DNA from 2 places in the Micromonospora sp. NPDC023633 genome. Region 1 is predicted to be linked to the other one. Evidence: riboswitches for the same ligand, from Rfam matches in the RefSeq annotation. Region 1 holds a riboswitch; the other holds the start of a gene.
The links. A riboswitch is a leader RNA that binds a small molecule or an ion and turns the genes downstream of it on or off. The one in region 1 is predicted to bind thiamine pyrophosphate.
Positions count from the first base shown of each region.

Region 2: another riboswitch for thiamine pyrophosphate. It lies ahead of AB0G13_RS10555 (ECF transporter S component); the one in region 1 lies ahead of thiE (thiamine phosphate synthase).

Region 1 is NZ_JBFABB010000130.1:5,213-18,019, forward strand. It holds gene AB0G13_RS28845 (P1 family peptidase) at 1-580, shown strand, start outside; gene AB0G13_RS28850 (hypothetical protein) at 651-1,754, opposite strand; gene AB0G13_RS28855 (methyltransferase) at 1,917-2,522, shown strand; gene AB0G13_RS28860 (ATP-binding cassette domain-containing protein) at 2,564-4,243, shown strand; gene AB0G13_RS28865 (nucleotidyltransferase domain-containing protein) at 4,240-5,121, shown strand; gene AB0G13_RS28870 (aldo/keto reductase) at 5,109-6,071, shown strand; TPP riboswitch at 6,367-6,475, shown strand; gene thiE (thiamine phosphate synthase) at 6,470-7,096, shown strand; gene thiO (glycine oxidase ThiO) at 7,090-8,223, shown strand; gene thiS (sulfur carrier protein ThiS) at 8,214-8,414, shown strand; gene AB0G13_RS28890 (thiazole synthase) at 8,419-9,189, shown strand; partial or broken gene AB0G13_RS28895 (thiamine phosphate synthase) at 9,234-9,806, shown strand; gene thiD (bifunctional hydroxymethylpyrimidine kinase/phosphomethylpyrimidine kinase) at 10,085-10,873, shown strand; gene thiC (phosphomethylpyrimidine synthase ThiC) at 10,891-12,483, shown strand; partial or broken gene AB0G13_RS28910 (hypothetical protein) at 12,545-12,807, opposite strand, start outside.
Region 2 is NZ_JBFABB010000025.1:1,964-17,413, forward strand. It holds gene AB0G13_RS10525 (acyl-CoA dehydrogenase family protein) at 1-665, opposite strand, end outside; gene AB0G13_RS10530 (DUF6328 family protein) at 781-1,281, opposite strand; gene AB0G13_RS10535 (SIS domain-containing protein) at 1,402-2,151, opposite strand; gene AB0G13_RS10540 (alpha/beta hydrolase) at 2,225-3,055, opposite strand; gene AB0G13_RS10545 (TIGR03943 family protein) at 3,086-3,841, opposite strand; gene AB0G13_RS10550 (permease) at 3,838-4,839, opposite strand; TPP riboswitch at 5,041-5,146, shown strand; gene AB0G13_RS10555 (ECF transporter S component) at 5,219-5,812, shown strand; gene AB0G13_RS10560 (ABC transporter ATP-binding protein) at 5,922-7,337, shown strand; gene AB0G13_RS10565 (energy-coupling factor transporter transmembrane component T) at 7,402-8,202, shown strand; gene AB0G13_RS10570 (hypothetical protein) at 8,332-8,568, opposite strand; gene gndA (NADP-dependent phosphogluconate dehydrogenase) at 9,032-10,474, shown strand; gene AB0G13_RS10580 (pirin family protein) at 10,490-11,251, opposite strand; gene AB0G13_RS10585 (thioredoxin reductase) at 11,301-11,522, opposite strand; gene AB0G13_RS10590 (hypothetical protein) at 11,742-11,927, opposite strand; gene AB0G13_RS10595 (isoprenyl transferase) at 11,992-12,768, opposite strand; gene recO (DNA repair protein RecO) at 12,801-13,643, opposite strand; gene AB0G13_RS10605 (DUF4097 family beta strand repeat-containing protein) at 13,744-14,574, shown strand; gene AB0G13_RS10610 (acyltransferase) at 14,561-15,450, opposite strand, start outside.

The sequences.
Region 1 (12,807 bases):
GCCCGCGGAGGGCGCCGTCGGCGCCGGTACGGGCACCGCGGCCCTCGGTTTCAAGGCCGGCATCGGGACGTCCTCGCGGCTCGCCACGACGTCCGGCGGCACGGTCACCGTCGGGGTGCTGGTGCAGGCCAACTTCTCGGGGGTGCTGCGGGTGTCCGGGGTGCCGATCCGGCCCGAGCAGGTGGGCGTGCCGACCCCGCCGCCCCCGCGCCGGCCCGAGCAGCCGGGGAACTCCTGCGTGATCGTGGTCGCCACGGACGGGCGTCTCGACGCGCGGCAGTTGGGTCGCGTCGCCCGCCGGGCCATCTTCGCCATGGCACTGGTCGGTTCGGATTTCGCCGGCGGCAGCGGCGACTACGCCCTGGCGTTCTCCACCGCCGAGACGCGGACACCGACCGCGCCGGAGTCCGACCTGGAGCCGGTCTTCGCGGCGGTGCTGGAGGCCGTGGAGGAGGCGCTGCTGAACTCGCTGTTCATGGCGCGCACCACCGTCGGCGTCAAGGGGCGGGTCAGGTACGCGGTCCCGCACGACCGGATGCTCGACCTGCTACGGGCGCACCGGGTCGTACTCCGGGCGTGAAAGGCCGGTGCCGACACGCGGAACGGGTGCGCGGCCGTGGCCCACGCACCCGTTCCCCGTCGCGATCCGGTCACTCGCCCCCGTCCTGCGTGCCGGTGTCGCCCGCGCCCTCGTCGGTCGGCTGGCCGGCCGTACCGCCGTCCGCCCGGCGCTCCAGCACGCCCCGGTTGAGGTGCAGCTCGATCATGTCGAAGAGGATCTCCCGGGCCTTCGTGTCGCCGGACCTGATGGTCTCGCCGTCACTGCGGGCGACCACCGCGTACGCGAGGTAGTGGCCGCGCACCTGCCAGCCGACGCGGGCCGGCGCGGTGGCGATCGCCGCGCTGTCCGCGTCGGCCGCCATGCCCCGGAACCGGCCCTCCCGCTCGTCGAGCAGCAGCCGGATCCGGTCCCGGGCGCGCTCGGCGTTGGCCCGGTCCGTCAGGTTGAACAACCCGGTGGTGACGAGGTGGTCGCCGTCGGGCGTCCGCAGCGTGGCCCGGACCACCTGGGTGCAGCCGAGGCGGACCAGCAGGTCGGCGACCTCACCGGTGGCGGCCACCGCGCAGCTGGCGCTGGACTGGCTCTTCAACACCCGGTAGGCGGGCTCCCCGTCGGCGACGACGAGCTGCTTGCCGGGGAAGAGTTCCTTGGCGGTCAGCGGCGCCTGGTCGGTCTCCCGGGAGTCGAGGACCTGTGTCTCGACCTCGGCGGACTCGGGCTGGGCGGTGGGGGTGGCCTGCGGGGTCCTGTCGCGCTCGGCCAGCAGGGCGGCGGCACCGAGGCCGCAGAGCGCGAGCAGCGCGAGGACGGCCGCGCCGCCGACCACGACCTGCCACAGCCGACCGCCGCCACCGCGCGGCGACCGACCGGCCGGCAGGGACGGCTCGACCGGCGACAGCGGCTGGACCGGCGGGGGCGGCTGGACCGGCGGGGGCAGGTGGGCCGGGGGCTGCTCCTCGGTGGGCGTGCGCAGCTGGGTGGGCGGCGGCGACACCTGCGTCGCGGCGCGGACCGGCGCCGGCGCGGCGGAGGGCAGCGCGACCGGTTTGGCGCGGGGCAGCGACGGCGTCGGGAAGCGGGACGGGGAGGGGCCGGCCGGGGGAGGCGGACCGGCACCGAGCACCGACCGGTCGGACCCGGGCTCCGGGTACTCCATGAATGCGTCCTCATCGGACTCGTACCGATACACCATGTCGCCCAGAGTAGGAGGCATTGTCCCTTTAGGCGTGAATAATGGGAAATTGGCGCGGGATCGTTCCGCCTCGTGTTGCGCACCCGCGCCGCCGTGCCGGGTCCTGTGCCGCCGTGCCGGGCCCGCGGCGTCGTGCCGGGCGGCGGTGCGAGAATTGCCGGCGTGACCGGCGAACACTACTTCACCGCTGAACCCACGACCGCCGCCAACCCGCGCGAGGTCGAGTTCTCCGTCGCCGGCCGCGACTACGCACTGGCCTCCTCCGCCGGCGTCTTCTCCGCCGCCCGCCTCGACCCCGGCACGGCGGTGCTGCTGCGCAAGGCCGACCTGCCGTCCGCCGGGACCACCGGTGCCCTGCTCGACCTCGGCTGCGGCTTCGGGCCGATCACCTGCGTCCTCGCCAGCTCGGCGCCCTCGGCCACCGTCTGGGCCGTCGACGTCAACGAACGGGCCCGGGAACTCACCGCGGCCAACGCCGCGCGGGTCGGCGCGGCCGACCGGGTACGCGTCGCCGCGCCGGACGACGTACCCGCCGACCTGACCTTCGCCGAGCTCTGGTCCAACCCCCCGATCCACGTCGGCAAGGACGAGCTGCACGGGATCCTGCTGCGCTGGCTGCCCCGGCTCGCCCCGGACGGCGTCGCCTGGCTGGTGGTGGCCCGCTACCTCGGCGGGGACTCGTTGCAGCGCTGGCTGGTCGAGCGGGGCTGGCAGGTGGGGCGGCACGCCAGCCAGAAGGGCTACCGGGTGCTGCGGGTCACCCGGTAAATGGTTGGGCCGCCGGGCCCGTGCTCGGGCAGGATGCCGACGTGGGATACGTGGACGTGGCAGCGGTCGGGCACATCCTTCCCGACGGTCGGGAGCTCTTCGCCGACGTGTCGTTCCGGGTCGGGGAGGGCGCGAAGGTGGCCCTGGTCGGGCCCAACGGCGCCGGCAAGACGACGCTGCTGCGGATGGTCGCCGGCGACCTGCCGGTGAAGACCGGCGCGATCGCGCGCTCCGGCGGGCTGGGCGTGATGCGCCAGTTCATCGGGATGATCGGCGACGAGTCCACGCTGGCCGACCTGGCCCTGTCGCTGGCTCCGCCGGCGCTGCGCGACGCCGGTCGCCGCCTGGTCGAGACCGAGGGGGCCATGCGCGCGGCCGAGGTCCGCGGCAAGTACAGCACCGCCGCCGGCAAGGCCCAGCTGGCGTACGCGGACGCGCTCGCGGCCTGGGGCGAGGTCGGCGGCTACGACGCCGAGGTGCTCTTCGACACGGTCGCCACCATCGTGCTCGGCCTGCCCTGGGACAGCGCCCGGGAACGGCCCGTCCGGACGCTCTCCGGCGGCCAGCAGAAGCGCTTCGCCCTCGAACTGCTGCTCCGCGGCCCCGACGAGGTGCTGCTCCTCGACGAGCCGGACAACTTCCTCGACGTGCCGGGCAAGCGCTGGCTGGAGGGGCGGCTGCGCGAGTCCGGCAAGTCGGTGCTCTACGTCTCGCACGACCGGGAACTGCTCGCCCACACCGCCGACCGGGTGGTCGCCGTGGAGGGTGGCAGCGCGTGGGTGCACCCGGGCGGCTTCGCGAGCTGGCACGAGGCTCGGGTGGCCCGGCACGCGCGCCTCGACGAGCTGCGCAAGCGGTGGGACGAGGAGCACCAGAAGCTGCGCGAGCTGATGCTGATGTACAAGCAGAAGGCCGCGTACAACGACGGGATGGCGTCGCGCTACCAGGCCGCGCAGACCCGGCTGCGCAAGTTCGAGGAGGCCGGGCCACCGCCCGTACCGCCGAAGGACCAGGACATCCGGATGAAACTGACCGGCGGGCGGACCGGCAAGCGCGCGGTGGTCTGCGAGCAGTTGGAGCTCGACGGCCTGACCTTCCCGTTCGACCTGGAGATCTGGTACGGCGACCGGGTCGCGGTGCTCGGCGCCAACGGCACGGGGAAGTCGCACTTCCTGCGGCTGCTGGCCCGGGGCGGCACCGACCCCGACCCCGCCAACGGCCCGGTCGACGGCGCCCTCGCGCTCGCGCCGGTGGCGCACGACGGGGTGGCCCGGCTCGGCGCGCGGGTGCGCCCGGGGCACTTCTCGCAGACCCACGACCGGCCGGAGCTGATGGGGAGGACCCTCGTCGAGATCCTCTGGCGGGGCGACGAGCACCGGGCCGGCATGGACCGGCACGCCGCGATGGCGGCGCTGAGTCGGTACGAGCTGGCCGGGCAGGGCGACCAGCGGTTCGGCACCCTCTCCGGCGGACAGCAGGCGCGCTTCCTGGTGCTGCTGCTGGAGCTGTCCGGCGCGACGCTGCTGCTGCTCGACGAGCCCACCGACAACCTCGACCTGGCGTCGGCGGAGGCGCTGGAGGCCGGGCTGACCGCGTTCGAGGGGACCGTGGTGGCGGTGACCCACGACCGCTGGTTCACCCGCTCCTTCGACCGGTTCGTGCTCTTCCGCGGCGACAACGAGGTGGTGGAGACCCCGGAGCCGGTCTGGGACGTGGCGTGATCCCCGCCGACCTGGCCGACCGCCTCTGCGCGGTCGGCGGGGTCGTCGCCGTCGCCCTCGGCGGCAGCCGGGCCCGGGGCGAGCACCGGCCGGACTCCGACTGGGACCTCGGCCTCTACTACCGGGGCGAGCTGGACGTGCCGGGGCTGCGCGCCGTCGCCGCCTCGGTCGCCGACGAGGAGGTCGAGCTGACCCCGCCCGGCGGCTGGGGGCCGTGGGTCGACGGCGGCGGGTGGCTGCGCGTCGGCGGTACGGCGGTCGACTGGATCTACCGCGACCTCGACCGGGTGCACCGGATCTGGGCCGACTGCCGGGCCGGTCGCTACGAGGTCGGCGTGCAGGCCGGGCACCCGCTCGGGTTCTACTCGTCCGCCTACGCCGGCGAGGTGGCGCTCTGCCGGGTGCTCGGCGACCCGACCGGTGAGCTGACCGCGCTGCGGGAGGAGACCCGCGCGTACCCGCCGGCCCTGGCCGACGCCCTGACGGCCGGCGGGTGGGAGGCCCGGTTCCTGGTCGACGGCGCGGCCAAGGCGGTTGCGGCCGGTGACGGCGGGTACGTGGCCGGCTGCCTGTTCCGGGCGGTCGGCGTACTCGCCCAGGTGCTGCACGCCCGGGCCGGGCGGTGGCTGGTCAACGAGAAGGGCATGATCGCCGCCGCCGGGCGGCTGCCGGGCGCGCCACCCGACTTCGCCCGGCGGGCGCAGGGGCTGCTCGGGGCGGTCGGACACACGCCGGACGAGCTGGCCGGCACGCTCGCCGCCGCCCGGCGGCTCGTCGCCGACGTCCTGGACCGAGCCGACCTGGCGGCCCTCCACGAATGCGTGCCGGTCGATGGGATGGGGCGTGCCGGGCCGGGCGGCATAGGGTGGATCTCGTGACTGAGATGACCTACCGCCGGTTGGGCGACTCCGGGCTCGTGGTGTCCGTGGTCGGCATCGGCTGCAACAACTTCGGCCGCAAGCTCGACCTCGACGGCACCCGGGCGGTGGTCGCCGCCGCGCTCGACGCCGGAATCAACTTCTTCGACACCGCCGACATCTACGGCGAGCCGCAGGGCGGCTCCGAGGAGCTGCTGGGCCAGGCGCTCAAGGGCCGGCGCGACGACGTGGTGGTGGCCACCAAGTTCGGCATGGACATGAACGGCATGAACGGCCCCGACTTCGGCGCCCGGGGCGCGCGTCGCTACATCGCCCGGGCGGTCGAGGCGTCGCTGCGCCGACTCGGCACCGACCACATCGACCTGTACCAGATGCACGAGCCCGACCCGGGCACCCCGATCGACGAGACGCTCGCCGCGCTCGACGACCTCGTCCGCGCCGGCAAGGTCCGTTACCTGGGCAACTCCAACTTCGCCGGCTGGCAGATCGCGGACGCGGACTGGGTGGCGTCGTCGAACGGCCGGTCCAGGTTCATCAGCGCGCAGAACCACTACAGCCTGCTGGAGCGCGGCGTCGAGGCCGAGGTGGTGCCGGCGTGCGAGCGGTTCGGCCTCGGGCTGCTGCCGTTCTTCCCGCTGGCCAACGGGCTGCTCACCGGCAAGTACAAGCGGAACGAGGCCCCGCCGGCCGGCAGCCGCCTCGCCGGTGGCGGCCGGTACGCCCAGCGACTCGCCGCCGCCGACTGGGACACCATCGAGGCGATCGAGGCGTACGCCGCCGAGCGGGGCCTGTCGATGCTCCAGGTGGCGATCGGCGGGCTGGCCGCCCAGCCGGCGGTGACCTCGGTGATCGCCGGCGCCACCACGCCCGAGCAGGTACGCGCCAACGCGGAGGCGGGCACCTGGCAGCCCACCGACGAGGATCTCGACGCCCTGCGCGCCGTCCTCTGACACCCGCCCCCGCCCCCGGCACCGCAGCACTGCGGCACCGGGGGCGGTGCGCTGCGCGCGGCACCCACACCCGCGCCTGCGCGAGGTTCGGTGGAACGCCCTTCGGCGACGGCGGCGCTGCCCCGGAACGGCAGGAAGGCGAGCCGGGGCGGTACCCGGGTGGCGGAGGACATCCGGACAGCATGGCGTGACGGGACGGTCACGCGCCGCCCCGACCGTCGGGATCGGGCGGTCGGTGTGAAATCCGCATCCCGACCTTGGCGGATCCGGCGATCCGTCGTACGGTGACACCCGCAAGTGACCCACGGGAGCCCGGTACACCGGGCTGAGAGGGGGGCTGTGAGCCCCCGACCGTCGAACCTGATCCGGGTAATGCCGGCGCAGGGAGGAGTGTTGCCGTGCCGTCCCTCGGGCGACTGCATCTCATCACCGACACCCGACCCGGGCGGGATCCGCTCGCCGTGCTGCGGGCCGCCCTTCCGGTGGCCCGCGCGGAACTGGTCGTGCAGGTCCGGGTGACCGACGACGCCACCGACCGGGAGGCGTACGACCTGGCCCGCCGGGCGGTCGCGCTCTGCGCCCGGTACGACGCCACCTGCCTGGTGAACGACCGGCTGCACGTGGCGCTGGCGGTGGGTGCCGCTGGTGGGCACGTCGGCGCGGACGACCTGCCGGTCGGGGCGGCCCGCCGGGTGCTCGGCGCGACCGCCGTGCTCGGCGCCACCGCCCGCGAGCCGGGGACGGCCGCCGAGGCGGTCGCCGCCGGGGCCAGCTACCTGGGCGTGGGCCCCTGCCACGCCACCAGCACCAAGGCGGGGCTGCCGGCGCCGATCGGCCCGGCGGGGGTACGCGCCGTCGCCGACGCCGTGGACGTGCCGGTCGTCGCGATCGGCGGGGTGACCGCCGCCAGGGTTCCCGCGTTGGTGGCCGCGGGGGCGTACGGGGTGGCGGTGGTGGGGGCGCTCTCCGGGGCGGCCGACCCGGCCCGGGCGACGGCGGAGCTGCTGGGAGCGCTGGGGTGCTGACCCGACCGGACGTCGCCGTGGTGGGGGCGGGACCGGTCGGGCTGGCGATCGCCTGGCGCTGCGCGGCGCGCGGGCTCCGGGTCGTCGTGCACGACCCCGCCCCGGGCCGCGGCGCGTCCCACGTCGCCGCCGGGATGCTCGCCCCGGTCGCCGAGGCGTACTTCGGCGAGCACGAGTTGACCGGGCTGCTGACCGCCTCCGCCGCCCGCTGGCCGGCGTTCGCCGCCGAACTGACCGCCGCCAGCGGTGTCGACGTCGGCTACCGGACCGAGGGCACGCTGATGGTCGGGCTCACCGCCGACGACCTGGCCGAGGCGCGCCGGCTGTGGGCGTACCAGCAGGGGATCGGACTGCCGGTGACGCCGCTGCGCCCCTCGGCGCTGCGGGACCGCGAGCCGGCGCTGGCGCCCCGGGTGCGCGGCGGCGCGCTCGCCGCCACCGACCACCAGGTCGACCCGCGCCGGCTCGTGCCCGCGCTGCGCAGGGCCGCCGAGCGGGCCGGCGCCACTCTGGTCCCCGCCGCCGTGCGCGCCCTGTCCGACGTGGACGCCGGGGTCACGGTGGTCGCGGCCGGCTGCGGCGCGGCCGCCCTGACGGGGCTGCCGGTGCGGCCGGTGAAGGGGCAGGTGGTCCGGCTCCGCGCGCCCGGCGGCGGCGTGCCGGGCTTTCGGCACGTCATCCGGGGGTACGCCGACGGCGAGCACGTCTACCTCGTCCCCCGCGCGGACGGGGAGGTGGTGGTGGGCGCGACCGTCGAGGAGCGCTCCGACACCGACGTGTCCGCCGGGGCGGTGCTGCGCCTGCTCCGCGCCGCCGTCGACCTGCTGCCCGAGCTGGCCGGGTACGACCTGGTCGAGACCCTCGCCGGCCTGCGTCCCGGCACCCCCGACAACGCCCCCATCCTCGGCCCGCTGCCCGGCCGGCCTGGCGTGCTCGCCGCGACCGGACACCACCGGCACGGCATCGTGCTCACCCCGGTCACCGCCGACCTGATCGCCGACCTGGTCGGTACGGGTGTGGCGGACCCGATGCTCGCCCCCTTCACCCCGGCCCGCTTCGCGCCGGCCGCGCCCGCCGGGCCCACCGCCCGCCCGCCCTCATCCGAGGAGGAGCACACGTGGAACTGACGGTGAACGGCGCCGGGCGCAGCCTGCCCGGCGGCTCGACCGTGGCGGACCTGGTCCGCGCGGTCACCGACCAGCAGCGCGGCCTCGCCGTCGCGGTCAACGGGGAGGTGGTGCCGCGTACGGGCTGGCCGACGACCCTGCTGCGCGAGGGCGACCGCGTCGAGGTGCTCAGCGCCGCCCAGGGCGGGTGACGCGGTGAGCTTCGACCTGGGGGGCGTGCGACTCACGTCCCGGCTGATCCTCGGCACCGGCGGCGCGGCCAACCTGCGCGTGCTGGAGGACGCGATCCGTGCCTCCGGCACCGAACTGGTCACCCTGGCCCTGCGCCGGGTCGACACCGCCCCCGGCACCGCCGGCGGGCTGCTGGACCTGCTGGACCGCTGCGGCGTGAAGCTGCTGCCGAACACCGCCGGCTGCTACACGGCGGGCGAGGCGGTCAAGGTGGCGCACCTGGCCCGGGAGGCGTTCGGCACCGACTGGGTGAAGCTGGAGGTGATCGGCGACGAGCGCACGCTGCTGCCCGACGGGGTGGAGCTGCTGCGCGCCGCCGAGGAGCTCGTCGCGGACGGGTTCGTCGTGCTGCCGTACACGTCGGACGACCCGATCCTGGCACGCCGGCTGGCCGACGTCGGCTGCGCCGCGGTGATGCCGGCGGGCGCGCCGATCGGCTCCGGCCTGGGCGTGTCGAACCCGCACCACATCCGGCTGATCCGGCAGGGCGTCGACGTGCCGGTGATCCTGGACGCCGGCATCGGCACCGCCTCGGACGCCGCGCTGGCCATGGAGCTGGGCTGCGACGCGGTACTGCTCGCCAGCGCGGTCACCCGCGCCGCCGACCCGGTGGCGATGGCGACGGCGATGCGGTACGCGGTCGAGGCGGGCCGGCTCGCGTACCGGGCGGGCCGGATCGCGCGGCGCTTCCACGCGCTCGCCTCCACCCCGGACGAGGGGCGGCCCGACCTGTGACCGGCCCCGGTCTCGTTCATGCGGATCTTGGTGCGGAAGCGCCCCTGGAGGGGCCGTTCCGTGCCAAGACCTCGCGCGCACCGGCCGGCGTCGTGCTGTTGACGGACCGGTGGCAGGCGGGGCGGCCGTTGGTCGAGGTCGTTGCCGGGGCGGTGGCCGGGGGAGTGCGGTGGGTGGTGCTGCGCGAGAGGGATCTGCCCCGGGCCGAGCGCGCCGCCCTCGCCGTCGAGCTGCGGGCAGTCCTCGCCGAGGTCGGCGGCACGCTGGTGGTGGCCGGGCCGGACCCGCTCGACGGGGACGCCGTGCACCTGCCGTCGGCCGGCCCGTACCCGCCGCCGCGTCTCGGCCTGGTCGGCCGCTCCTGCCACGACCGGGCCGAGCTGGCCAGGCTCACCACGGAGGACTACGCCACCCTCTCGCCCGTCTACCCGACCAGATCCAAACCCGGCTACGGCCCACCCCTGCACCCTCGGGGGCTGGCCGAGCTGATCACGGTCAGCCCGGCGCCGATCCTGGCTCTCGGCGGAGTGGAGACCCCGGGGCAGGTGCACGCCTGCGTCGAGGCGGGCGCCGTGGGTGTGGCGGTGCTGGGTGCCGTCATGCGCGCCGACGACCCCGAGGAGGCAGCCGCCACCCTCACGGCAGCCGCCGACGCGGCGAGCCGGACCCGGCATGGCCGGTCGGATCTTGCCGATGTGGCGCGCAGCCGGCACGACCGCACGGCGGTCTCCAGGACGGGGCTGCGGCCGGCCGTGCCCACGGAGGGATCAAGCCTGACCGCCCGGAGTGGGCGCGGTCGGCCGCAGCCCTCAACCGTCACCACCGCGATCACAGACGGTCGGACGACGAGCAGGGACGGTGGGCCGCACCCGGGCGCGACCAGGGGAGAGGGACAGTGACGCCGACGACCGTGCTCACCATCGCCGGGTCGGACTCCGGCGCGGGCGCCGGCATCCAGGCCGACCTGAAGGTCTTCGCGGCCCTCGGCGCGTACGGCACCAGCGTGCTCACGGCGGTCACCGCGCAGAACACGAGGGGCGTCGACGCCGTGCTGCCACTGCCGCCGCGCACGGTCACCGAGCAGCTCGACAGCGTGCTCGCCGACTTCACCGTCCGCGCCGTCAAGACGGGCATGCTCGGCACCCCGGCGGTCGCCGACGCGGTGGCCGACGCCGCCGAGGACGGCCGGCTGCCGCACCTCGTCGTCGACCCGGTGCTCGTCGCCACCAGCGGGCACCGGCTGGGCGTGGTCGCCGCCGTCGAGCGGCTGCTGCCGTACGCGCGGGTGGCGACGCCGAACTGCGCGGAGGCCGCGGCCATCACCGGACGCCCGGTGACCACGGTCGAGGAGATGGTCGCCGCCGCCGAGGCGCTCGCGGCGGGCGGCCCGGCGCACGTCGTGGTGACCGGCGGCGACGTGGACGCCGACGGCGAGGCGGTCGACGTGCTGCACGGCGGCGGCGTCACCACCCTGCTGCGCGCGCCCCGGGTCGACACCCGGCACAACCACGGCACCGGGTGCTCGTTCTCGGCGGCGATCGCCGTCCGGTTGGCGCTCGGCGACCCGGTGCCGACGGCGGTCGCCGCCGCCAAGGAGTACGTCCTCCGCGCGCTGACCGGCGCGCGGGACTGGGAGCTGGGCGCGGGACGCGGCCCGCTGGACCACTTCGGCTGGTCCGCTTGATCACCAGGGAGGCTGTCATGCAGGCACGTCGCAAGGTGTACGTGGAGGGGTCCCGGCCGGACGTCCGGGTGCCGTTCGCCGAGGTGGAACTGACCGGTGACAACCCGCCGCTGCGGCTCTACGACACCTCCGGACCCGGCTCCGACCCGGAGGTCGGGCTGCCGCCGCTGCGCGGAGCGTGGATCGCCGAGCGCGGCGACGTGGCCCCGGTGCGGGGCGCGGGCACCCCGCTCGCCGGCGCCGACGGCCGGCGTCCCACCCAGCTCGCGTACGCGCGGGCCGGGGTGGTGACCCCGGAGATGGAGTTCGTGGCGATCCGGGAGGGGATGGCGCCGGAGTTCGTCCGGGACGAGATCGCCGCCGGGCGGGCCGTGCTGCCGCTCAACGTCAACCACCCCGAGTGCGAGCCGGCGATCATCGGCAAGGCGTTCCTGGTGAAGGTGAACGCCAACATCGGCACCTCGGCGGTCACCTCGTCGGTCGCCGAGGAGGTGGAGAAGCTGACCTGGGCCACCCGGTGGGGCGCGGACACGGTGATGGACCTGTCGACCGGCAGGCGGATCCACGAGACGCGCGAGGCGATCGTGCGGAACTCGCCGGTGCCGATCGGCACCGTGCCGATCTACCAGGCGCTGGAGAAGGTCGGCGGCGACCCGGTGAAGCTGAGCTGGGAGGTGTTCCGGGAGACCGTGATCGAGCAGGCCGAGCAGGGCGTCGACTACATGACGGTGCACGCCGGGGTGCTGCTGCCGTACGTGCCGCTGGCGGTGGACCGGGTGACCGGGATCGTGTCGCGGGGCGGCTCGATCATGGCGGCCTGGTGCCTGGCGCACCACGAGGAGAACTTCCTCTACACGAACTTCCGCGAGCTGTGCGAGATCCTGGCTTGCTACGACGTGACCTTCTCGCTCGGCGACGGGCTGCGCCCCGGCTCGATCGCGGACGCCAACGACGAGGCGCAGTTCGCCGAGCTGCGCACCCTGGGCGAGCTGACGAAGGTCGCCTGGGAGCACGACGTCCAGGTGATGATCGAGGGGCCCGGCCACGTGCCGATGCACAAGATCAAGGAGAACGTGGACCTCCAGCAGGAGTGGTGCCACGAGGCGCCGTTCTACACCCTCGGCCCGCTGACCACGGACATCGCCCCCGCGTACGACCACATCACGTCGGCGATCGGCGCGGCGATGATCGGCATGTTCGGCACCGCCATGCTCTGCTACGTGACCCCGAAGGAGCACCTGGGGCTGCCGGACCGCGACGACGTGAAGGCCGGCGTGATCGCGTACAAGATCGCGGCCCACGCGGCCGACCTGGCCAAGGGGCACCCGGGCGCGCAGGCGTGGGACGACGCGCTGTCCAAGGCCCGGTTCGAGTTCCGCTGGGAGGATCAGTTCAACCTCTCGCTGGACCCGGAGACCGCGCGGTCGTACCACGACGCGACGCTGCCGGCGGAGCCGGCGAAGACCGCGCACTTCTGCTCGATGTGCGGCCCGAAGTTCTGCTCCATGAAGATCACCCAGGAGCTGAAGGAGTACGCGGCGCGCGGCATGCGGGACAAGTCGGAGGAGTTCCTCTCCTCGGGCGGGCGGGTCTACCTGCCGCTCGCCTGAGCCGCCGCGGCTGCCCGCCGGGGAGACGGCCGCCGAACCGACGCCCCGCGTCCCGGGTGGGTCAGTCGCGGTGGTGGCGGCCGGTGGAGCGCAACGACCGCCGGCCGCTCTCCTGCTCGGGCTCGTTGTCCGGGACCGGCTTGCTCAGCCCGGTGACCCAGTCCACGTACTCCTCTTCCTGCGCCGGCAGCGGCTCGGTCTCCCGGTCGGCCGGGGCGGCGTCCTCGGCCCGGGACCGGTTGCGGCGGAACAGGCCCAGCCGGCCCCGGCCCCGCCCGGCGGGCTGCTCGGCCTCGGCGGGCGACGCGGATCCGGGCGACGACG
Region 2 (15,450 bases), on a different contig from region 1:
GTGGTGGCCAGCCGGGCCGGGTCGGAGCCGACGTCCGGTTCGGTGAGCAGGAACGCGGAGACCTCACCGGCGGCGAGCCGGGGCAGGAAGCGCTGCTTCTGCTCGGCGGTGCCGAACATCTTCAACGGCTGGGGCACCCCGATGGACTGGTGCGCCGAGAGCAGCGCGCCGATCGCCGGGCTGACCGAGCCGGCCAGCATGAGCGCCCGGCAGTAGTGCAGGTTGCTGAGTCCGAGCCCGCCGTACGACCGGTCGATCTTCATGCCGAACGCGCCGAGCCGGGCCAGGCCCTGGAACACCTCGTCCGGAATGGACGCGTCCCGCTCGATCGCGGCACCGTCCACCTCGGAGGTGAGGAACGCGCGGAGCCGGCCGAGGAACTCGTCGGCGCGGGCGACGTCCGCCGGGTCGGCGCGCGGCCAGGGGTCGATCAGGTCGAGCCGGAACCGGCCGAGGAAGAGCTCCTTGCCGAAGCTGGGACGGTCCCAGGAGGACTCCCGGGCCGCCTCGGCGACCTGGCGGGCCTCCTTCTCGGAGACCTGACCGGCCTCCGTCGGCAGGGGTCCGGCCGCGCCGGCCGGCGGCGGGCCGTCGGCGGCGGTCGACGCCGGCTGGTCGGCGCCTGATTCGTCGGGCGCGGGTCGGCTGTTCTGTGTCGTGGTCACGGCGGCCCCCTCGAACCTCGGTCCGGATGCGTCAACGTGCTCGACAAACAGCACGCTACCCCCGGGTGTTACCCAGGGGTAGCGTTCGGTAAAGATCGAGTTGTGTCGACTTCGGTCAGTCGCCGAGGGACCGCGGCTCGTTGTCGTCGTCGTCGCTGTCGTCGTCGCCCCAGTTGCGCCGGGAGAACGGCAGGAACACCCAGAAGGTGAGGAACCAGAGCCCCGTGAGGCCGCTGAGCACCAGGGCGATGCTCCGGTCCAGCACGAAGTCGGTGATCAGCAGGACCGCGCTGACCATCGAGATCAGCATGAAGGCGAGGCCGCCGCTGGCCATCCGGTGGGCGAACCGGACCAGCTCCGGCTTGCGGCCCTGCCGGAACAGCGCGCGGTGGAACGCCACCGGCGAAATGATCATCGCGGTGGCGGCGGCCGCCGCCAGCAGCGCGACGATGTAGACGTCCTTCTGGAAGCCGCTGGTGCGGGTGAAGCCGTTGCTGAACGGCAGGGTGAGGAGGAAGGCGAAGAGGATCTGCACACCGGTCTGGGCGACCCGCAGCTCCTGGAGCAGGTCGGCGAAGTTGCGCTGCCAGCGCTGCTTCTCGGTTTCCTTGGACACACGCTACCTCCGGTCAGACGGTACTGCCGGCGGGGGCGGCCGGCGGCAGCATCGCTGATGCCCCACCGGCCGACGCGCGAAACCGACTCACGTCGCCGCCGGACGCACCGGTCCGCCCGATCAGGAGCCGCGCCGGATCCGGCCGGCGTACCGGGCCTCCAGCGCGTTGTTGTGCTCGTCGCCCCCGGCGATGTTGGCCGACAGGTAGACCGGGGGACGCTCCCCCGCCGCCAGCAGCCGGGCCACCACCTCGACCGTGATCTGCTGCGCCAGCAGCGCCGCCGTGATCGACGAGACCGCGCCGACCGCGCCGCCGCCGGGCAGCGGCAGCGTCGCGTCGCCGTACGGGGCGCCGTTGTCGAGCACCACGTCGGCGAAGTCGGCGAGCTTGCGCCCCGACGGGTGGCGCGAGGTCATCTGCCCGGAGTGCTGCGCCGAGGTGATCGCGACCAGCCCGTGGCCCTTCTCCTTGACCAGCGACGCGAACTCCACCATCGCGCCGTTCACGCCGGAGTTGGAGGCGAGCACGAAGACGTCCCGGGGGCCGATCGGGGCCAGCTCGTAGAGGCGGTGCGCCACCGACGGGTCGCGCTCCAGCAGCGGCCCGAGCACGTCCGTCGGGGCGCCGCCGAGCAGCACCAGGTCCCGCAGGGCGATCCGGTTCGTCGGGACCAGCCCGCCAGCCCGCCCGGCGATCTCCATGGCCAGCGCCTCGGAGTGGCCCGTGCCGAACGCCTGGACCACGCCGTCGGCGCGTACCGCCTCGGCGATCAGGTCGGCGGCCCGCCCCACCGCCTCGCGTTGGCTCTCGGCCACCCGGTTCATCGTGGCGGTCACCACGGCCAGGAACTCCTCGGCGCTCACCGGCATGTCTGCTCCGTCCATGTCGTACCTCCGTCGGGGTGGGGGCCCGGCGTCCGCCGGGCGGGTGTCGCGGGGAGGGTCACACCGGGTCGTGCACGCGGGCCAGGATCGCCTCGGCCAGCGGGGCGGGCGCCTCGTCGGGGATCCAGTGGCTCACCCGGGGCAGCTCGACGAAGCGGTAGTCGCCGGTCACGTGCTCGGCGCACGCCTCGGCGGCGGTCCGACCGATCGCGATGTCGCGGCCGCTCCACACGAACGTGGTCGGCACCGCCACCGGCCCGGTGGCCGCCAGGTCCCGGCGGGACATGGCGCGGTACCAGTTCAGCGCGGCGGTCAGCGCGCCCGGCTCGCGCATCGGGTCCGCGTACGCGGCCACCCGCGCGTCGTCGCCGACCCCGTGCAGCATCCGGCGCAGCCCGGTCGCGCCCAGCACGAGCAGCGCCTTCTCCGCCTTGCCCGGCTTGCGGAACAGCGTCATGTACGCCGAGCGCGCCTTCTGCCCCGCGTCCTCGGTCAGCGCCCAGACCATCGCGCCGGGGTGCGGCACCGAGACCGCGGTCAGCGTGCGGACCCGCTCGGGATGGTGGGCCGCGACGGCCCAGGCCACGATCGCGCCCCAGTCGTGCCCCACCAGGTGCGCCGCGTCGACGCCCAGCGCGTCGAGCAGGCCCACCGCGTCGGCGACCAGCTCCGGCAGCCGGTACGCCTCGACCGCCTCGGGTCGCGCGCCCGGCGAGTAGCCGCGCTGGTCCGGCGCGTACGTGCGCAGGCCGGCGGCGTGCAGCGCCGGCACCACGTCGTCGAACTCCCCGCCGTGCTGGGGGAAGCCGTGCAGCAGCAGGACGGGCGCGCCGCCCTCCGGTCCGCCGACGCGGACGTCGAACGTGAACCCCCGGGCCTCGATCCGCATGATCGTGAGCCTACCCACGGCCGGCGCGGGTCACTCGTACTGTTGCCGGGGTGCGGGCACCTGCCGCCAGGACTCCACGTCCAGGTAGGGGATCTCGGCGTCGTTGACCGGGTCCCGGGCGATCCGGTCGCTGTAGCGGCCGGTCACCTCGATCCAGGTGTCGTCGGCGAGCCGGTCGGGGGCGGCGCCGGTCAGGCCCAGCTTGACCGGCCGCCCGTCGGCGGCGCAGCAGGAGAGCACCATCCGGGCCAGCAGTGGCCGGCCGTCGGGGCCGGTGGTGACGAAGCCGGTCAGTTGGACCCGGCGGTCGCCGATCGAAGCGCCCCGGTCGAACAGCGCCCGGGAGGCGTAGTCGAGCACGGCCACCCGCACCGGGTCGCCGTCGGGCAGCGGCGGGTAGTCGGACGGCTGCTGGCGGGTGGAGACGGCGGTGCCGGCCTGGCCGGCCGCGTACGAGCCCAGGGCCGGCGGGGCGACCAGCAGCAGGCCCAGCACGGGCAGGATCAGCAGCCAGCCGACCCGCGGCTCGTGGTGGCCGTGGCCGTCGTGGTCGTGCGCGTCGTCGTGGTCTTGTGCGTCGTGCTGGTCGGCGGGCGTGCGCCGCAGGATGGGGCGCAGCTCGTACCAGAGGGTCATGACCGCGGCGGCCACCAGCAGCAGGCCGGCGGCGATCAGGAAGGGACGCAGCCCCTCCTTGACGTAGCGCAGGTGCAGGTCGGTGAGGCTGGCCCGGACCACCGCGCCACCGAGCAGCAGCAGGACGACCGCCTGCGCCTGCCGGTTCACAGCAGCACCGCCCCGGTCGCGACGGCCACCGCGACGGCCACCGCGAAGGTGGTCGGGGCGAACCGCAGCGCGAACCGCCGGCCGAAGACTCCGGCCTGCATCGAGATGAGCTTGAGGTCGACCATCGGCCCCACCACCAGGAAGACCAGTCGGGAGGTCAGCGAGAACTGCGACAGCGAGGCGGCGACGAAGGCGTCCGCCTCGGAGCAGAGCGAGAGCAGCACCGCGAGCCCGGCCAGCGCGAGCACCGAGAGCACGGGTTCGTCGGCGAGGGTCTGCAACCACCGCTCCGGCACCACGACGTTGATCGTGGCCGCCGCCGCCGCGCCGATCACCAGGAACCCGCCGGCGTGCGTGACGTCGTGCCGGACCGCCCCCCAGAACGCCCGCCCGCGCGAGCTGTCGTCCAGCTCCGGCCGGCGTGGCAGCCGGATCCAGTCGGCCCGGCCGAGGCGCAGCCACAGCCAGCCCATGACCATCGCGACGACCAGGCTCGCGACGGCCCGGCCGAGGACCATCGCCGGGTCGTCGGGGAAGGCCACCGCGGTGGCGGTGAGCACGATCGGGTTGATCGCCGGTGCGGCGAGCAGGAACGCCAGGGCGGCGGCGGGGGTGACCCCGCGCCGGATCAGCGAGCCGGCGATCGGCACCGCCCCGCACTCGCAGCCGGGCAGCACCACACCGGCCGCGCTGGCCACCGGGACCGCGAGCGCGGGGTGACGCGGCAGCGCCCGGGCCCAGAACGACCGGGGCACGAAGACCGCGATCACCGCGGAGAGCAGCACCCCGAAGACCAGGAACGGCACCGCCTGCACCATGACCGAGACGAAGACGGTGGTCCAGGTCTGCAACCGGGGCGCGGAGAGGGCGCCGGCGAGCGGCTCGCGGAAGACGATCAGCAGGATCAGCAGGCCGGCGAGCACCTCCACCGACCCGATCCGCCGGTCCGGGCGGCGGGGCGCCGCCGGCGTCTCCTCGCGTACGCCCGGGGCGGCCACGCCCACCGCGCCCGGGTGCGGCCCGTCCGGCGCGCGGCGGTCAGCCTCGGATGTCACGTGCGTGTCCCTCTGCCGGTTCTCCAGTGGCCGCCCGAGAGTACCGGGGCGGAATCTACCGCGTCGATCGAACGCGCTGGTGAGCTGCGGAAAGATCACTTTGCCCGATGATCTTCGAAGGTGTTAGCGTCGGCGCGACAACTTCACATCCGACAGGGGAGCGCACAGCGCTGAGAGTGCGGGCACCGCCCGCAGACCCTCGAACCTGATCTGGGTAATGCCAGCGCAGGGAGTTCGGTCGACCTCCAGCCGCGTCGACGTCCGGCACATCCGGGCGCGGCGTGCGTCTTCTCCTGGTTCTCGTTCGGGACTGGGAGCAATCATGCGAGACAACAACACCGCCACCCGGTGGCGTACGGTCGACGTCGTCGTCGCCGCGGTGATCGCGGTGGCCTTCGGCGTCATCTTCTGGGCCTGGGGCCTGCTGTGGCGGGCCGTCGACCCGGCGTTCGCGTTCTTCCCGGCCGGCCAGGCGATCATGTACGGCGTGTGGCTGGTCCCGGCCGTCCTCGGCGGCCTGGTGATCCGCAAGCCCGGCGCGGCGCTCTTCTGCGAGGCGGTGGCGGCCACGGTCTCCGCGCTGCTCGGCTCGGAGTGGGGCGGCGTCACCATCGTCCAGGGCCTGATCCAGGGGCTCGGCGCCGAGCTGGCCTTCGCCGCGTTCCGGTACCGCTCGTTCCGGCTGCCCACCGCGCTGCTCGCCGGCGCGCTGACCGGCCTCGGCGCGGCGCTGTTCGACTTCTTCGTCTGGAACAGCGAGTACGCCCTGGGCAGCTACCGGATCCCCTACGCCCTGCTCACCATCGTCAGCGCCACCGTCGTCGCCGGCGCCGGCGGCTGGGCCCTGACCCGCGCCCTGGCCACCACGGGCGCCCTGGACCGGTTCCCCGCCGCCCGCGACCGCGCCCCGATCTGACCCGCACCACGGAATCGGGGTCGATCATGAGGTTGACGGCGACGTGGATCTCCGTGGGCGCCGCCGACCTCATGATCGACGCCCGCGGGCGGGCCGGAAGGGGGGCGCGGTGGGAGCGGTGACGCTGCGGGGGTTCGGGTGGCGGCACGCCGGGCGGCGGGCGTGGGCCGTACGCGGGGTGGACCTGCGCGTCGAGGCCGGCGAGCGGGTGCTGCTGCTGGGACCCTCCGGGGCCGGCAAGAGCACCCTGCTCGCCGCGCTGGCCGGGCTGCTGCCCGAGGACTCGGGCGAGCAGGAGGGCACCGTCGAGATCGACGGGCTCGACCCCCGCAAGGGCCGGGAGCGGGTGGGCATCGTCTTCCAGGACCCGCAGACCCAGCTCGTGATGGCCCGCAGCGGCGACGACGTGGCGTTCGGGCTGGAGAACCGGGGGGTCCTCGCCGGGGAGATCTGGCCCCGCGTCGACGAGGCGCTGACCCGGGTCGGCTTCCCGTACCCCCGGGACCGCCCCACCGCCGCGCTCTCCGGCGGCGAGCAGCAACGGCTCGCCCTGGCCGGGGTGCTGGCGCTGCGGCCCGGGTTGCTGCTGCTCGACGAGCCGACCGCCAACCTCGACCCGACCGGCGCGGCGCTGATCCGGGCGGCGGTGGCCGGCGCGCTGGACGCCGACACCACGCTGATCCTGGTCGAGCACCGGGTCGCCGAGGCGCTGCCCCTGGTCGACCGCGTGGTCGTGCTCGAACCCGGTGGCGGCGTCCGCGCAGACGGCACGCCCGAGGCGGTCTTCGGCACGCACGGCGACGCGCTCGCCGCCGAGGGCGTCTGGGTGCCCGGCCGCCCGGTACCGCCCCGCCACGCGACCGCGCCGGCCGGCGACGTGCTGCTCACCGCCGACCGGCTCGCGCTGCCGCCCCGGCTGGCCGCCGTCGACCTGGCGGTACGCGCCGGCGAGGCGCTCGCCGTCCTCGGCCCCAACGGGGCCGGCAAGTCGACCCTCGCCCTGCTGCTCGGTGGCCTGCTCAAGCCCGGAGCCGGTCGGGTCGCGGCGAGGACGGCACTGGCCGGCGACGACGCCCGCACTCCCCCGCACCGCTGGCGCGCCCCGGCGCTGGCCCGCCGGATCGGCTCGGTCTTCCAGGACCCGGAGCACCAGTTCGTCACCAACACCGTCTTCGACGAGCTGGCGCTCGGCCCGCGCCGCACCGGCCAGCCCGAGGCGGCGGTCCGGTCCACGGTGGACGGGCTGCTGTCCCGGCTGCGGTTGACGAAGCTCGCGGCGGCGAACCCGTACACCCTCTCCGGCGGGGAGGCGCGGCGGCTGAGCGTGGCGACCGCCCTGGCCACCGCCCCCCGCCTGCTCGTCTGCGACGAACCGACCTTCGGCCAGGACCGGCGCACCTGGCTGGAGCTGGTGGACCTCTTCGCCGAGCTGCGCGACGCCGGGCACGGCCTGGTCGCCGTGACCCACGATGCGGAGTTCGTCGCCGCCCTGGCTGATCGCCGCCTCACCCTGGAGCGCCCATGACCAGCCCCGACCGGACCGCCGCGCCGGTCACCCAGCCCGGCCGCCACCCCACCCGGGAGCGGGCGTGATCAGTTTCGAGCCCGTCGCCGCGCCGGAGGCGCCCCTGGCCCGGCGCAACCCGGTGGCCAAGCTCGCCGCGGCGCTGGTGTTCTCGTTCATCCTGATCGCCACCCTGGACCCGGTGGCCCCGGCCATCGCGATCGCCGTCGAGCTGGCCGTGCTGCCGCTGTTCGGGGTCCGCCTCCGGGTGTTGGCGCGGCGGGCCTGGCCGCTGCTCGTCGGCGCGGTCGGCGTGGTGGTGACGCTGGTGCTCTTCGCGGCCGAGCGCTCCGGCCGGGTGCTGGTCGAGGCCGGCCCGGCGGTGGTCACCTCCGGGGTGCTGCTCACCGCGCTCGGCCTGGTGCTGCGCATGTTCGCGGTCGCGCTGCCCGGCGTGATCGTCTTCGCCACCACGGACCCGACCGACCTGGCGGACGCGCTGATCCAGAACGCGAAGGCGCCGGCCCGGTTCGCCATCGGGGCGCTGGCCGCGTTCCGGCTCGTGCCGCTGCTCGGGCAGGAGTGGCAGATGATCTCCATGGCCCGCCGCGCGCGGGGGGTCGAGGCCGGCCGCAACCCGCTGGCGCAGCTGCGGCTGTTCGTGTCGACGGCATTCGCGCTGCTGGTCGGGGCGATCCGCCGGGGCACCCGGCTGGCCGTGGCGATGGACGCCCGGGGCTTCGACGCCGGGACCCCGCGCACCGTCGCCCGGCGACAGCACTTCGTGGCCGCCGACGGCCTGTTGATCCTCGGCGCGGCGGCGCTCGCCGGGGCCGCGCTGACCGTGAGCGTGCTGCTCGGCACCTTCCGCCCGTTGACGGGCTGACGCCGCCCGTTGACGGGCTGACGCCGCCCGTTGACGGGCTGACGCCGCCCGTTGAGCGGGCCGCCCGTCCGGGCGGCGGACGGGCCGGGTGGAGTCGCCGGTGACGACGGCTCCACCCGACCGGCGCCGTCAGCTGCGCCGGAAGGCGTACCGGCGGGCCTGCCCGGCCTTCTGGCCGCGCAGCGCGCCGGAACGCCCGGCGCCGGAGACCGGCGGACCGGCCTTCGGTGCCGCCGGCCGGTCGACCGGCAGCACCGGCACGACCGGCGCGACCGCCACCTCGTCGAGGTTGACCGGCGTCAGGTCCGCGACGGACGGCGTGGGGACGGTGGTACGGGACTTTTTCGGGTTGCGCCTGGCGGGCATCCGGTGCCTCCTCGGGTCTGCGGGCCCTCCCGCACCGGAGCGACGTCCGGTGAGCTGGCCCGCCTCGTTCGGCGACCGTCGCGCGACGGTCGGGCGGGATCGGGACTGCTGCCCGGGACCGGCCACGAGGAACACCGCCGCCTCGGCGGCAGGTGCGGAATGCGGACGCCCGGGAGCAGGCGGACCCGCGGCGAAGCGGCGGCGGGTCGGCTCGGAGGTGGGGCGTCAGTTGCGCATGCCCACACCGTAGCCGCCCGACCGGTCGCGCGCAGCCCAATTACCGGCGGGGTCGGCGGCGGGCCGGTCGCGCTCCGCGGAGGCCGCCCGGCGGCGGATCGTCGGCCAGCCCCGCGCCCCCTTGGCCTCGACCACCACCTGGTGACGGGCTGCCCGACACGGCCTCCGGGCCGCCCCGCCCGCGATACGGTCGCCGCGACGGGTCTCGACGACGGAGGGCGGGCGGATGGCCGGGCGGGCGACGGCGCGGATCGGCGTGACCGGGCTGGCGGTGATGGGCCGCAACCTGGCCCGCAACCTGGCCCGCAACGGCTTCGCCGTGGCGGTGCACAACCGCTCGCCGGAGCGCACCCGAAGCCTCGTCGCGGAGCACGGGGACGAGGGGACGTTCCTGCCCGCCGAGTCGATGGCCGACTTCGTCGCGTCGCTGGAGCGGCCCCGGGCGGTCATCGTGATGGTCAAGGCGGGCGCGCCCACCGACGCCGTGGTCGACGAGCTGGTCCCGCTGCTCGACGCCGGCGACATCGTCGTGGACTGCGGCAACGCGCACTTCGCCGACACCCGCCGGCGGGAGGAGGCGCTGCGGGCCCACGGCCTGCACTTCGTCGGCACCGGCGTCTCCGGCGGCGAGGAGGGCGCCCTGCGCGGCCCGAGCATCATGCCGGGCGGGTCGGCGGAGTCGTACCGCACGCTCGGGCCGATCTTCGAACAGATCGCCGCTCAGGTGGACGGGGTGCCGTGCTGCCGGCACATCGGGCCGGACGGCGCCGGGCACTTCGTCAAGATGGTGCACAACGGCATCGAGTACGCCGACATGCAGCTCATCGCCGAGGCGTACGACCTGCTGCGGGCCGGGCTGGGCGCGGAGCCGGCGGAGGTCGCGGAGATCTTCCGCGGGTGGAACTCCGGCGAGCTGGAGTCCTTCCTGATCGAGATCACCGCGGACGTGCTGGCACACACCGACGCGGCCACCGGGCGGGCGTTCGTGGACGTCGTGCTGGACCGCGCCGAGCAGAAGGGCACCGGCCGCTGGACGGTGCAGAGCGCGCTCGACCTGGGCATCCCCATCACCGGCATCGCCGAGGCGACCTTCGCCCGGTCGCTGTCCGGGCACGCCGACCAGCGCGAGGCGGCCCGCCGGGCGTTCCCGGACGCGGGCGCGGCCTGGCGGGTCGAGGACTCCGGGGCCTTCGTCGAGGACGTCCGTCGCGCCCTGCTCGCCTCGAAGATCGTCGCGTACGCGCAGGGCTTCGACCACATCCGTGCCGGCTCCCGGGAGTACGACTGGGGGATCGACCTGGGCGGCACCGCGACGATCTGGCGGGGCGGCTGCATCATCCGGGCCCGCTTCCTCGACCGGATCCGCCAGGCGTACGACGAGCGGCCCGACCTGCCGACGCTGCTGGTGGCGCCGTGGTTCGCGGACACCGTGAACGACGGCGTGCCGAGCTGGCGGCGGGTGGTGGCCGAGGCGGCCCGGGCCGGGGTGCCCGCGCCCGCGTTCGGGTCGTCGCTGGCGTACTTCGACGCGCTGCGCGCGCAGCGGTTGCCCGCCGCCCTGGTCCAGGCGCTGCGGGACAACTTCGGGGCGCACACCTACCAGCGCGTGGACCGCGCGGGCACCTTCCACACCCGCTGGTCCGCCGACCGCGCCGAGGTGGAGGCCTGACCGCTCGGGCGGGCGTCAGGCGACGCTGGCGTGCATCTCCCACACCAGGATCTCGGCCGCCTCGGTGGCGGTGACCCGCCGCCCGCCCGTCAGGGTGAGCCGGGCGGCGTCCCCGGTGCCGAGCGGCCCGCCGTCCTCCAGCGTGACGGCGCCGGTCGGCACGTACAGGTGGACGAAGGGCGCGTCCGGGAGGGTGACCTCGTCGCCGGGGCCGAGCCGGGCGGCGTGCAGCGTGGCGAACCGGTTGCGGATCCGGATCGCCGAGGCGCCGTCGTAGCGGTCCATGCCGGAGGCGACCGGCACCAGGCCGCCGCGCAGCAGCCGGTCGTCGACTTCGAGCTGCTCGTAGCCGGGCTCCACGCCCTGCTCGTCGGGGAGCACCCACATCTGCACGAAGTGCACGGGATCGGTGTGCGGGTCGCGACCGTCGAGGCGCCAGGAGTCGTTCTTCTCCGAGTGCAGGATGCCGGTTCCGGCGCTCATCCGCTGCGCCAGCCCCGGATAGATCACGCCGGAGTGGCCGGTGGAGTCCTGGTGCACCAGCGACCCACGCAGCACCCAGGTGACGATCTCCATGTCCTGGTGCGGGTGGGTCTCGAAGCCGGCGCCTGGCCGCACCACGTCGTCGTTGTTGACCAGCAGCAGGCCGTGGTGGGTGTTGGCGGGATCGTAGTGCCGGGAGAACGAGAACGAGTGCTTCGAGTCGAGCCAGGAGATCCGGGTGGCGAACCGGTCGTCGGCCCGCCGGATGTCGACCGACGACGCGGGGGCGGTCACCGCGCCACCGACCGGCGCTCGGGCCCGGCCGCCGCGTTCCGGGGCGCGGTCACCAGGCACGCTGCCCGGTCTCGGTGGGGGCCCAGGTGAGTGCGGGCTCGCCGGTAGCCAGCTCGCCGATCTCCCCGGAGCGTGGCTGGGCCACGTGGCCGAGCTCCCGGCAGTGCTGCTCGGCGATCTCGGCACAGATCTCGGCCACCTGGGCGCAGATCGGGTCACCGAGATCGGCGGCGTTCAACGCCATGATCATCTTGTACCGGAGTTCCCGCATCCCCACCCCCGAGGCTCGCCCGACCCGGGGCCACCGGCCCGCCCCCGACCCTAACCACCCGGGCCCCGCACCGCCCCCGAAACCCCGAACCCGACCCGCAAGTCGATCATGCACTTCCGGTGGGCGACACGCCCCGGTACGGGGCTTTCGCGGGGCACCACGACTGCATGATCGGCGAGCGGGTCGGGGTTGGGGTCACGCCACGGCGCGGTGGGTGGGTCAGAAGAAGCGGCGACGCTTGGCCTTCTGAGGGCGGAGCATGTCGGCGCCCTTGGTGAGCAGGCGGCTCACCCCGGTCGGGCCGCGGCGGGCCTCCAGGGTGTGGCTGAGCCGGCGCGCGCCCGCCGCCGCCAACGGCACGGCGACGGCCATCATCGCCCACTGGGCAATTCGCTTCTGGATCATGTGGGTTCACCTCCGTCGGTGGCTGCTGACCACCGTGGTACCCCGTACGACCGGGCGGTAAGCCTCAGGTCGGTGGGGCGACCGGGTTGGGCAGCGCGCCGCCGAAGCGCCGGTCCCGCTGCGCGTACAGCTCGCAGGCGTACCAGAGGTGGCGGCGGTCGAAGTCGGGCCAGAGCGTGTCGAGGAAGATCAGCTCGGCGTACGCGGTCTGCCAGAGCAGGAAGTTCGAGATCCGCTCCTCGCCGGAGGGCCGCAGGAACAGGTCCACCTCGGGGATCTCCGGGTGGTAGAGGTACTTCGCGACGGTCTTCTCGGTGACCTTCTCCGGGTCCAGCCGGCCCGCCGCGACGTCGCGGGCGATGGCGGCGGCGGCGTCGGCGATCTCGGCCTGACCGCCGTAGTTGACGCAGAACTGGAGGGTCAGCGTCGAGTTGCCCCGGGACATCTCCTCCGCCGTCTGCAGCTCGGAGATGACGCTCTTCCAGAGCCGGCCGGCCCGGCCGGACCAGACCACCCGCACCCCGAGGTCGACCAGCTGGTCGCGGCGACGACGGATGACGTCCCGGTTGAAGCCCATCAGGAACCGGACCTCGTCCGGCGAGCGCCGCCAGTTCTCGGTCGAGAAGGCGTACGCCGACAGGTAGGGGATGCCCAGCTCGATGGCGCCCTCGACGGTGTCGAAGAGGGAGAACTCCCCCGCCTCGTGGCCCTTGGTGCGGGGCAACCCGCGCTCCTTGGCCCACCGGCCGTTGCCGTCCATCACCACGGCGACGTGCTTCGGCACCGCGTCGGCGGGCAGCGCCGGCGGCCGGGCGCCCGACGGGTGCGGTGTCGGCGGCACCGGCTCGCGACGCCCGGCCCTCAACGATCGGATCACTCGGTCCTCCCCCTGCTCACGCCGTCCGCACCGGACCCGACGCCACCCGGCGGCGGGACCGGGCCGGCCGCCGGGGCGCCCCGGTCGACCAGCGGCAGCGAGCGTAGCGCGCGCTCCAGGTGCCACTGCAGGTGCGCCGCGACCAGGCCGCTGCACTCCCGGCGTACGCCGGTCTCGGTGGCGTCGGCGACCCGCCAATCGCCGCTGGTCAGCGCGGACATCAGGTCGATGGTGGCCGGGGCGGGGTGGGCCGCGCCGGGCGGCCGGCAGTCCGGGCAGACCGCGCCGCCGGCCGGTACGGAGAACGCCCGGTGCCGCCCCGGCGTGCCGCAGACGGCGCAGGCGATCAGCGCCGGCGCCCAGCCGGCCAGCGCCATGCCGCGCAGCAGGTACGCGTCGAGCACCAGCGTGGTGGCGTGGCTGCCCTCGGCGAGCGCCCGCAGCGCGCCCAGGGTGAGCTGGAACAGCCGCAGCGACGGCTCCCGCTCGACGGGGGTGAGCCGCTCGGCGGTCTCGGCGATCGCGCTGGCGGCCGTGTAGCGCGAATAGTCGCCGAGGAACCGCTTGCCGTAGAGGTCGATGCCCTCGACCTGGCTGACCGTGTGCAGCGAGCTGCCGTGGTTGCCCTTCGGGTCGCCGGCGAGCTGGAGGTCGACGTGACCGAACGGCTCCAGCCGGGCGCCGAACTTGCTGGTGGTGCGGCGGACTCCCCGGGCCACCGCGCGCAGCCGGCCGTGCCGGCGGGTGAGCAGGGTGATGATCCGGTCGGACTCGCCGAGCTTCTGCACGCGCAGGACCACCGCGTCGTCGCGGTAGAGCTGTCGGCGGTACCCGGCCATCGGACCATTCTCTCTCGGGGTGCGGAATCAGGGTCAGCTCGGGGTGTCCGCGCGCGGAACCCCGATGCGTGGGGCGGGCCGCGCCTCGTAGCGTGCTCGCATGGCTCTGCACCGCACCACCGCCGCGCTCGCTGCGGCCACCACCCTGATCGTCTCCGCCGGGTGCGACAACCTGTCCTTCCGCCGGCTCGACTACGACAACACCGAGGCGGTCCGGATCAGCAGCATCCGGGTGCTCCCGGGGGCCGGCGACGTGACCGTCCGTGCCATCGGCGCGCAGGACGAGGTGCGGATCAAGCGGGTGGTGCGCTACCAGGGCGGTCAGCCCGACACGACGTACGAGATCAAGGGCACCGAGCTGGTGCTGGACACCGACTGCGGCTCCCGGTGCAGCGTCTCCTACGAGGTCACCGCCCCGGACGGGGTGAGCGTGAAGGGCGAGACCGGCTCCGGTGACGTCGACCTGAGCAGGGTGGGCCCGGTGGAGATGCGGCTCGGCTCCGGCAACATCCGGGTGACCGCCGCCAGCGGCCCCGTCCGGGCGGAGACCGGCTCGGGCAACATCCAGGTGTCCGGCGCCGGTGGCCCCGTCCGCGCGGAGGCCGGCTCCGGCAACGTCGAGGTCGCCGAGGTCGCGGCCGCGGTCACGCTGCGCACCTCCGCCGGCGACATCACCGCGCACCGCCTCGACGGTGGGGTGGACGCCGAGGCCGGCTCCGGTGACGTCACCGTCGACCTCACGACGCCCGCCTCGGCGCGGGTGCACGCCTCCAGCGGGAACGTCGAGCTGGTCGTACCTCCGGGCCGCTACCGGGTCCGCTCCAGCACCGACAGCGGCGACGCCGAACTGGGCGTCACCGACGACCCGTCCGCCGCACTGGTGCTGGACCTCTCCACCGGCAGCGGCAACGTGACGGTCACCCAGCGCTGATCTCGACGGTCTCCGGTTCCCGGGCGCCCCGGGGCGCCGGCACCACCGCCCGCCCCGTCGCCGGGCCGTCGACCCTCCGGCCGGCGGCGGCGTGGACGGTGGCCGGGCCGGCGGCCGGGCGGGCGGTGGCCGGGCGGGGGCGGGCGCGGCCGGGAACCAGCTCCGGCGGTCTGCGGGCCGCCACGTCCTCCACCCAGCCGACCAGGGCGGTCACCGCCGCGACCAGCGCGAAGACCAGCGCCACCCGGATCGCCAGGCCGAGCGGGTCCTGATGCGACCAGCCCACCACGTCGACCAGCGGGGTGAGCGCCACCACGAACGGCATGTGCCACAGGTAGACGGTGAGCGCCCGCCGGTTGAACACGGTCACCACCCGGCCGAACGCGGCGCTGCGGTCCACCCAGGACGCGCTCGCCGGCCCCCGGCCGAGCAGCACGAGAACGAAGGCCGCCGACCAGAGGGCGTTGCCCAGGGGGTTGTCGTTCAGGTCGTACCCGCGCGGCCCGGGGTGGGTGACGATCCAGGCGGCCCCGGCGGCGGCGAGGGCCAGCGCGAGCGGCACCAGCACCCGGTTGGCCAGGCGGCGCAGCATGCCGGCCTGGTGGGCGAAGCCGAGCAGCCACGCTCCGAAGTAGAGCCCGAACTGGTGCAGCGCCACCGGCAGCGCCGGGAGCAGGCCCAGTTCGGCCGCCGCGAGCAGGGCGTACGGGGCGACCAGGGTGGGCACCGGGGCGCGCCGGAACAGCCAGAGGGCCACCGGCGAGGCGAGCACGAACCAGAGGTAGTCGCGCAGGTACCAGATCACGCTGAGCGCGATCGCGCCCCAGCCGTTGGCCGGCGGGTCGGCGATCGGAAAGAGCCAGAGCAGCACCTTCG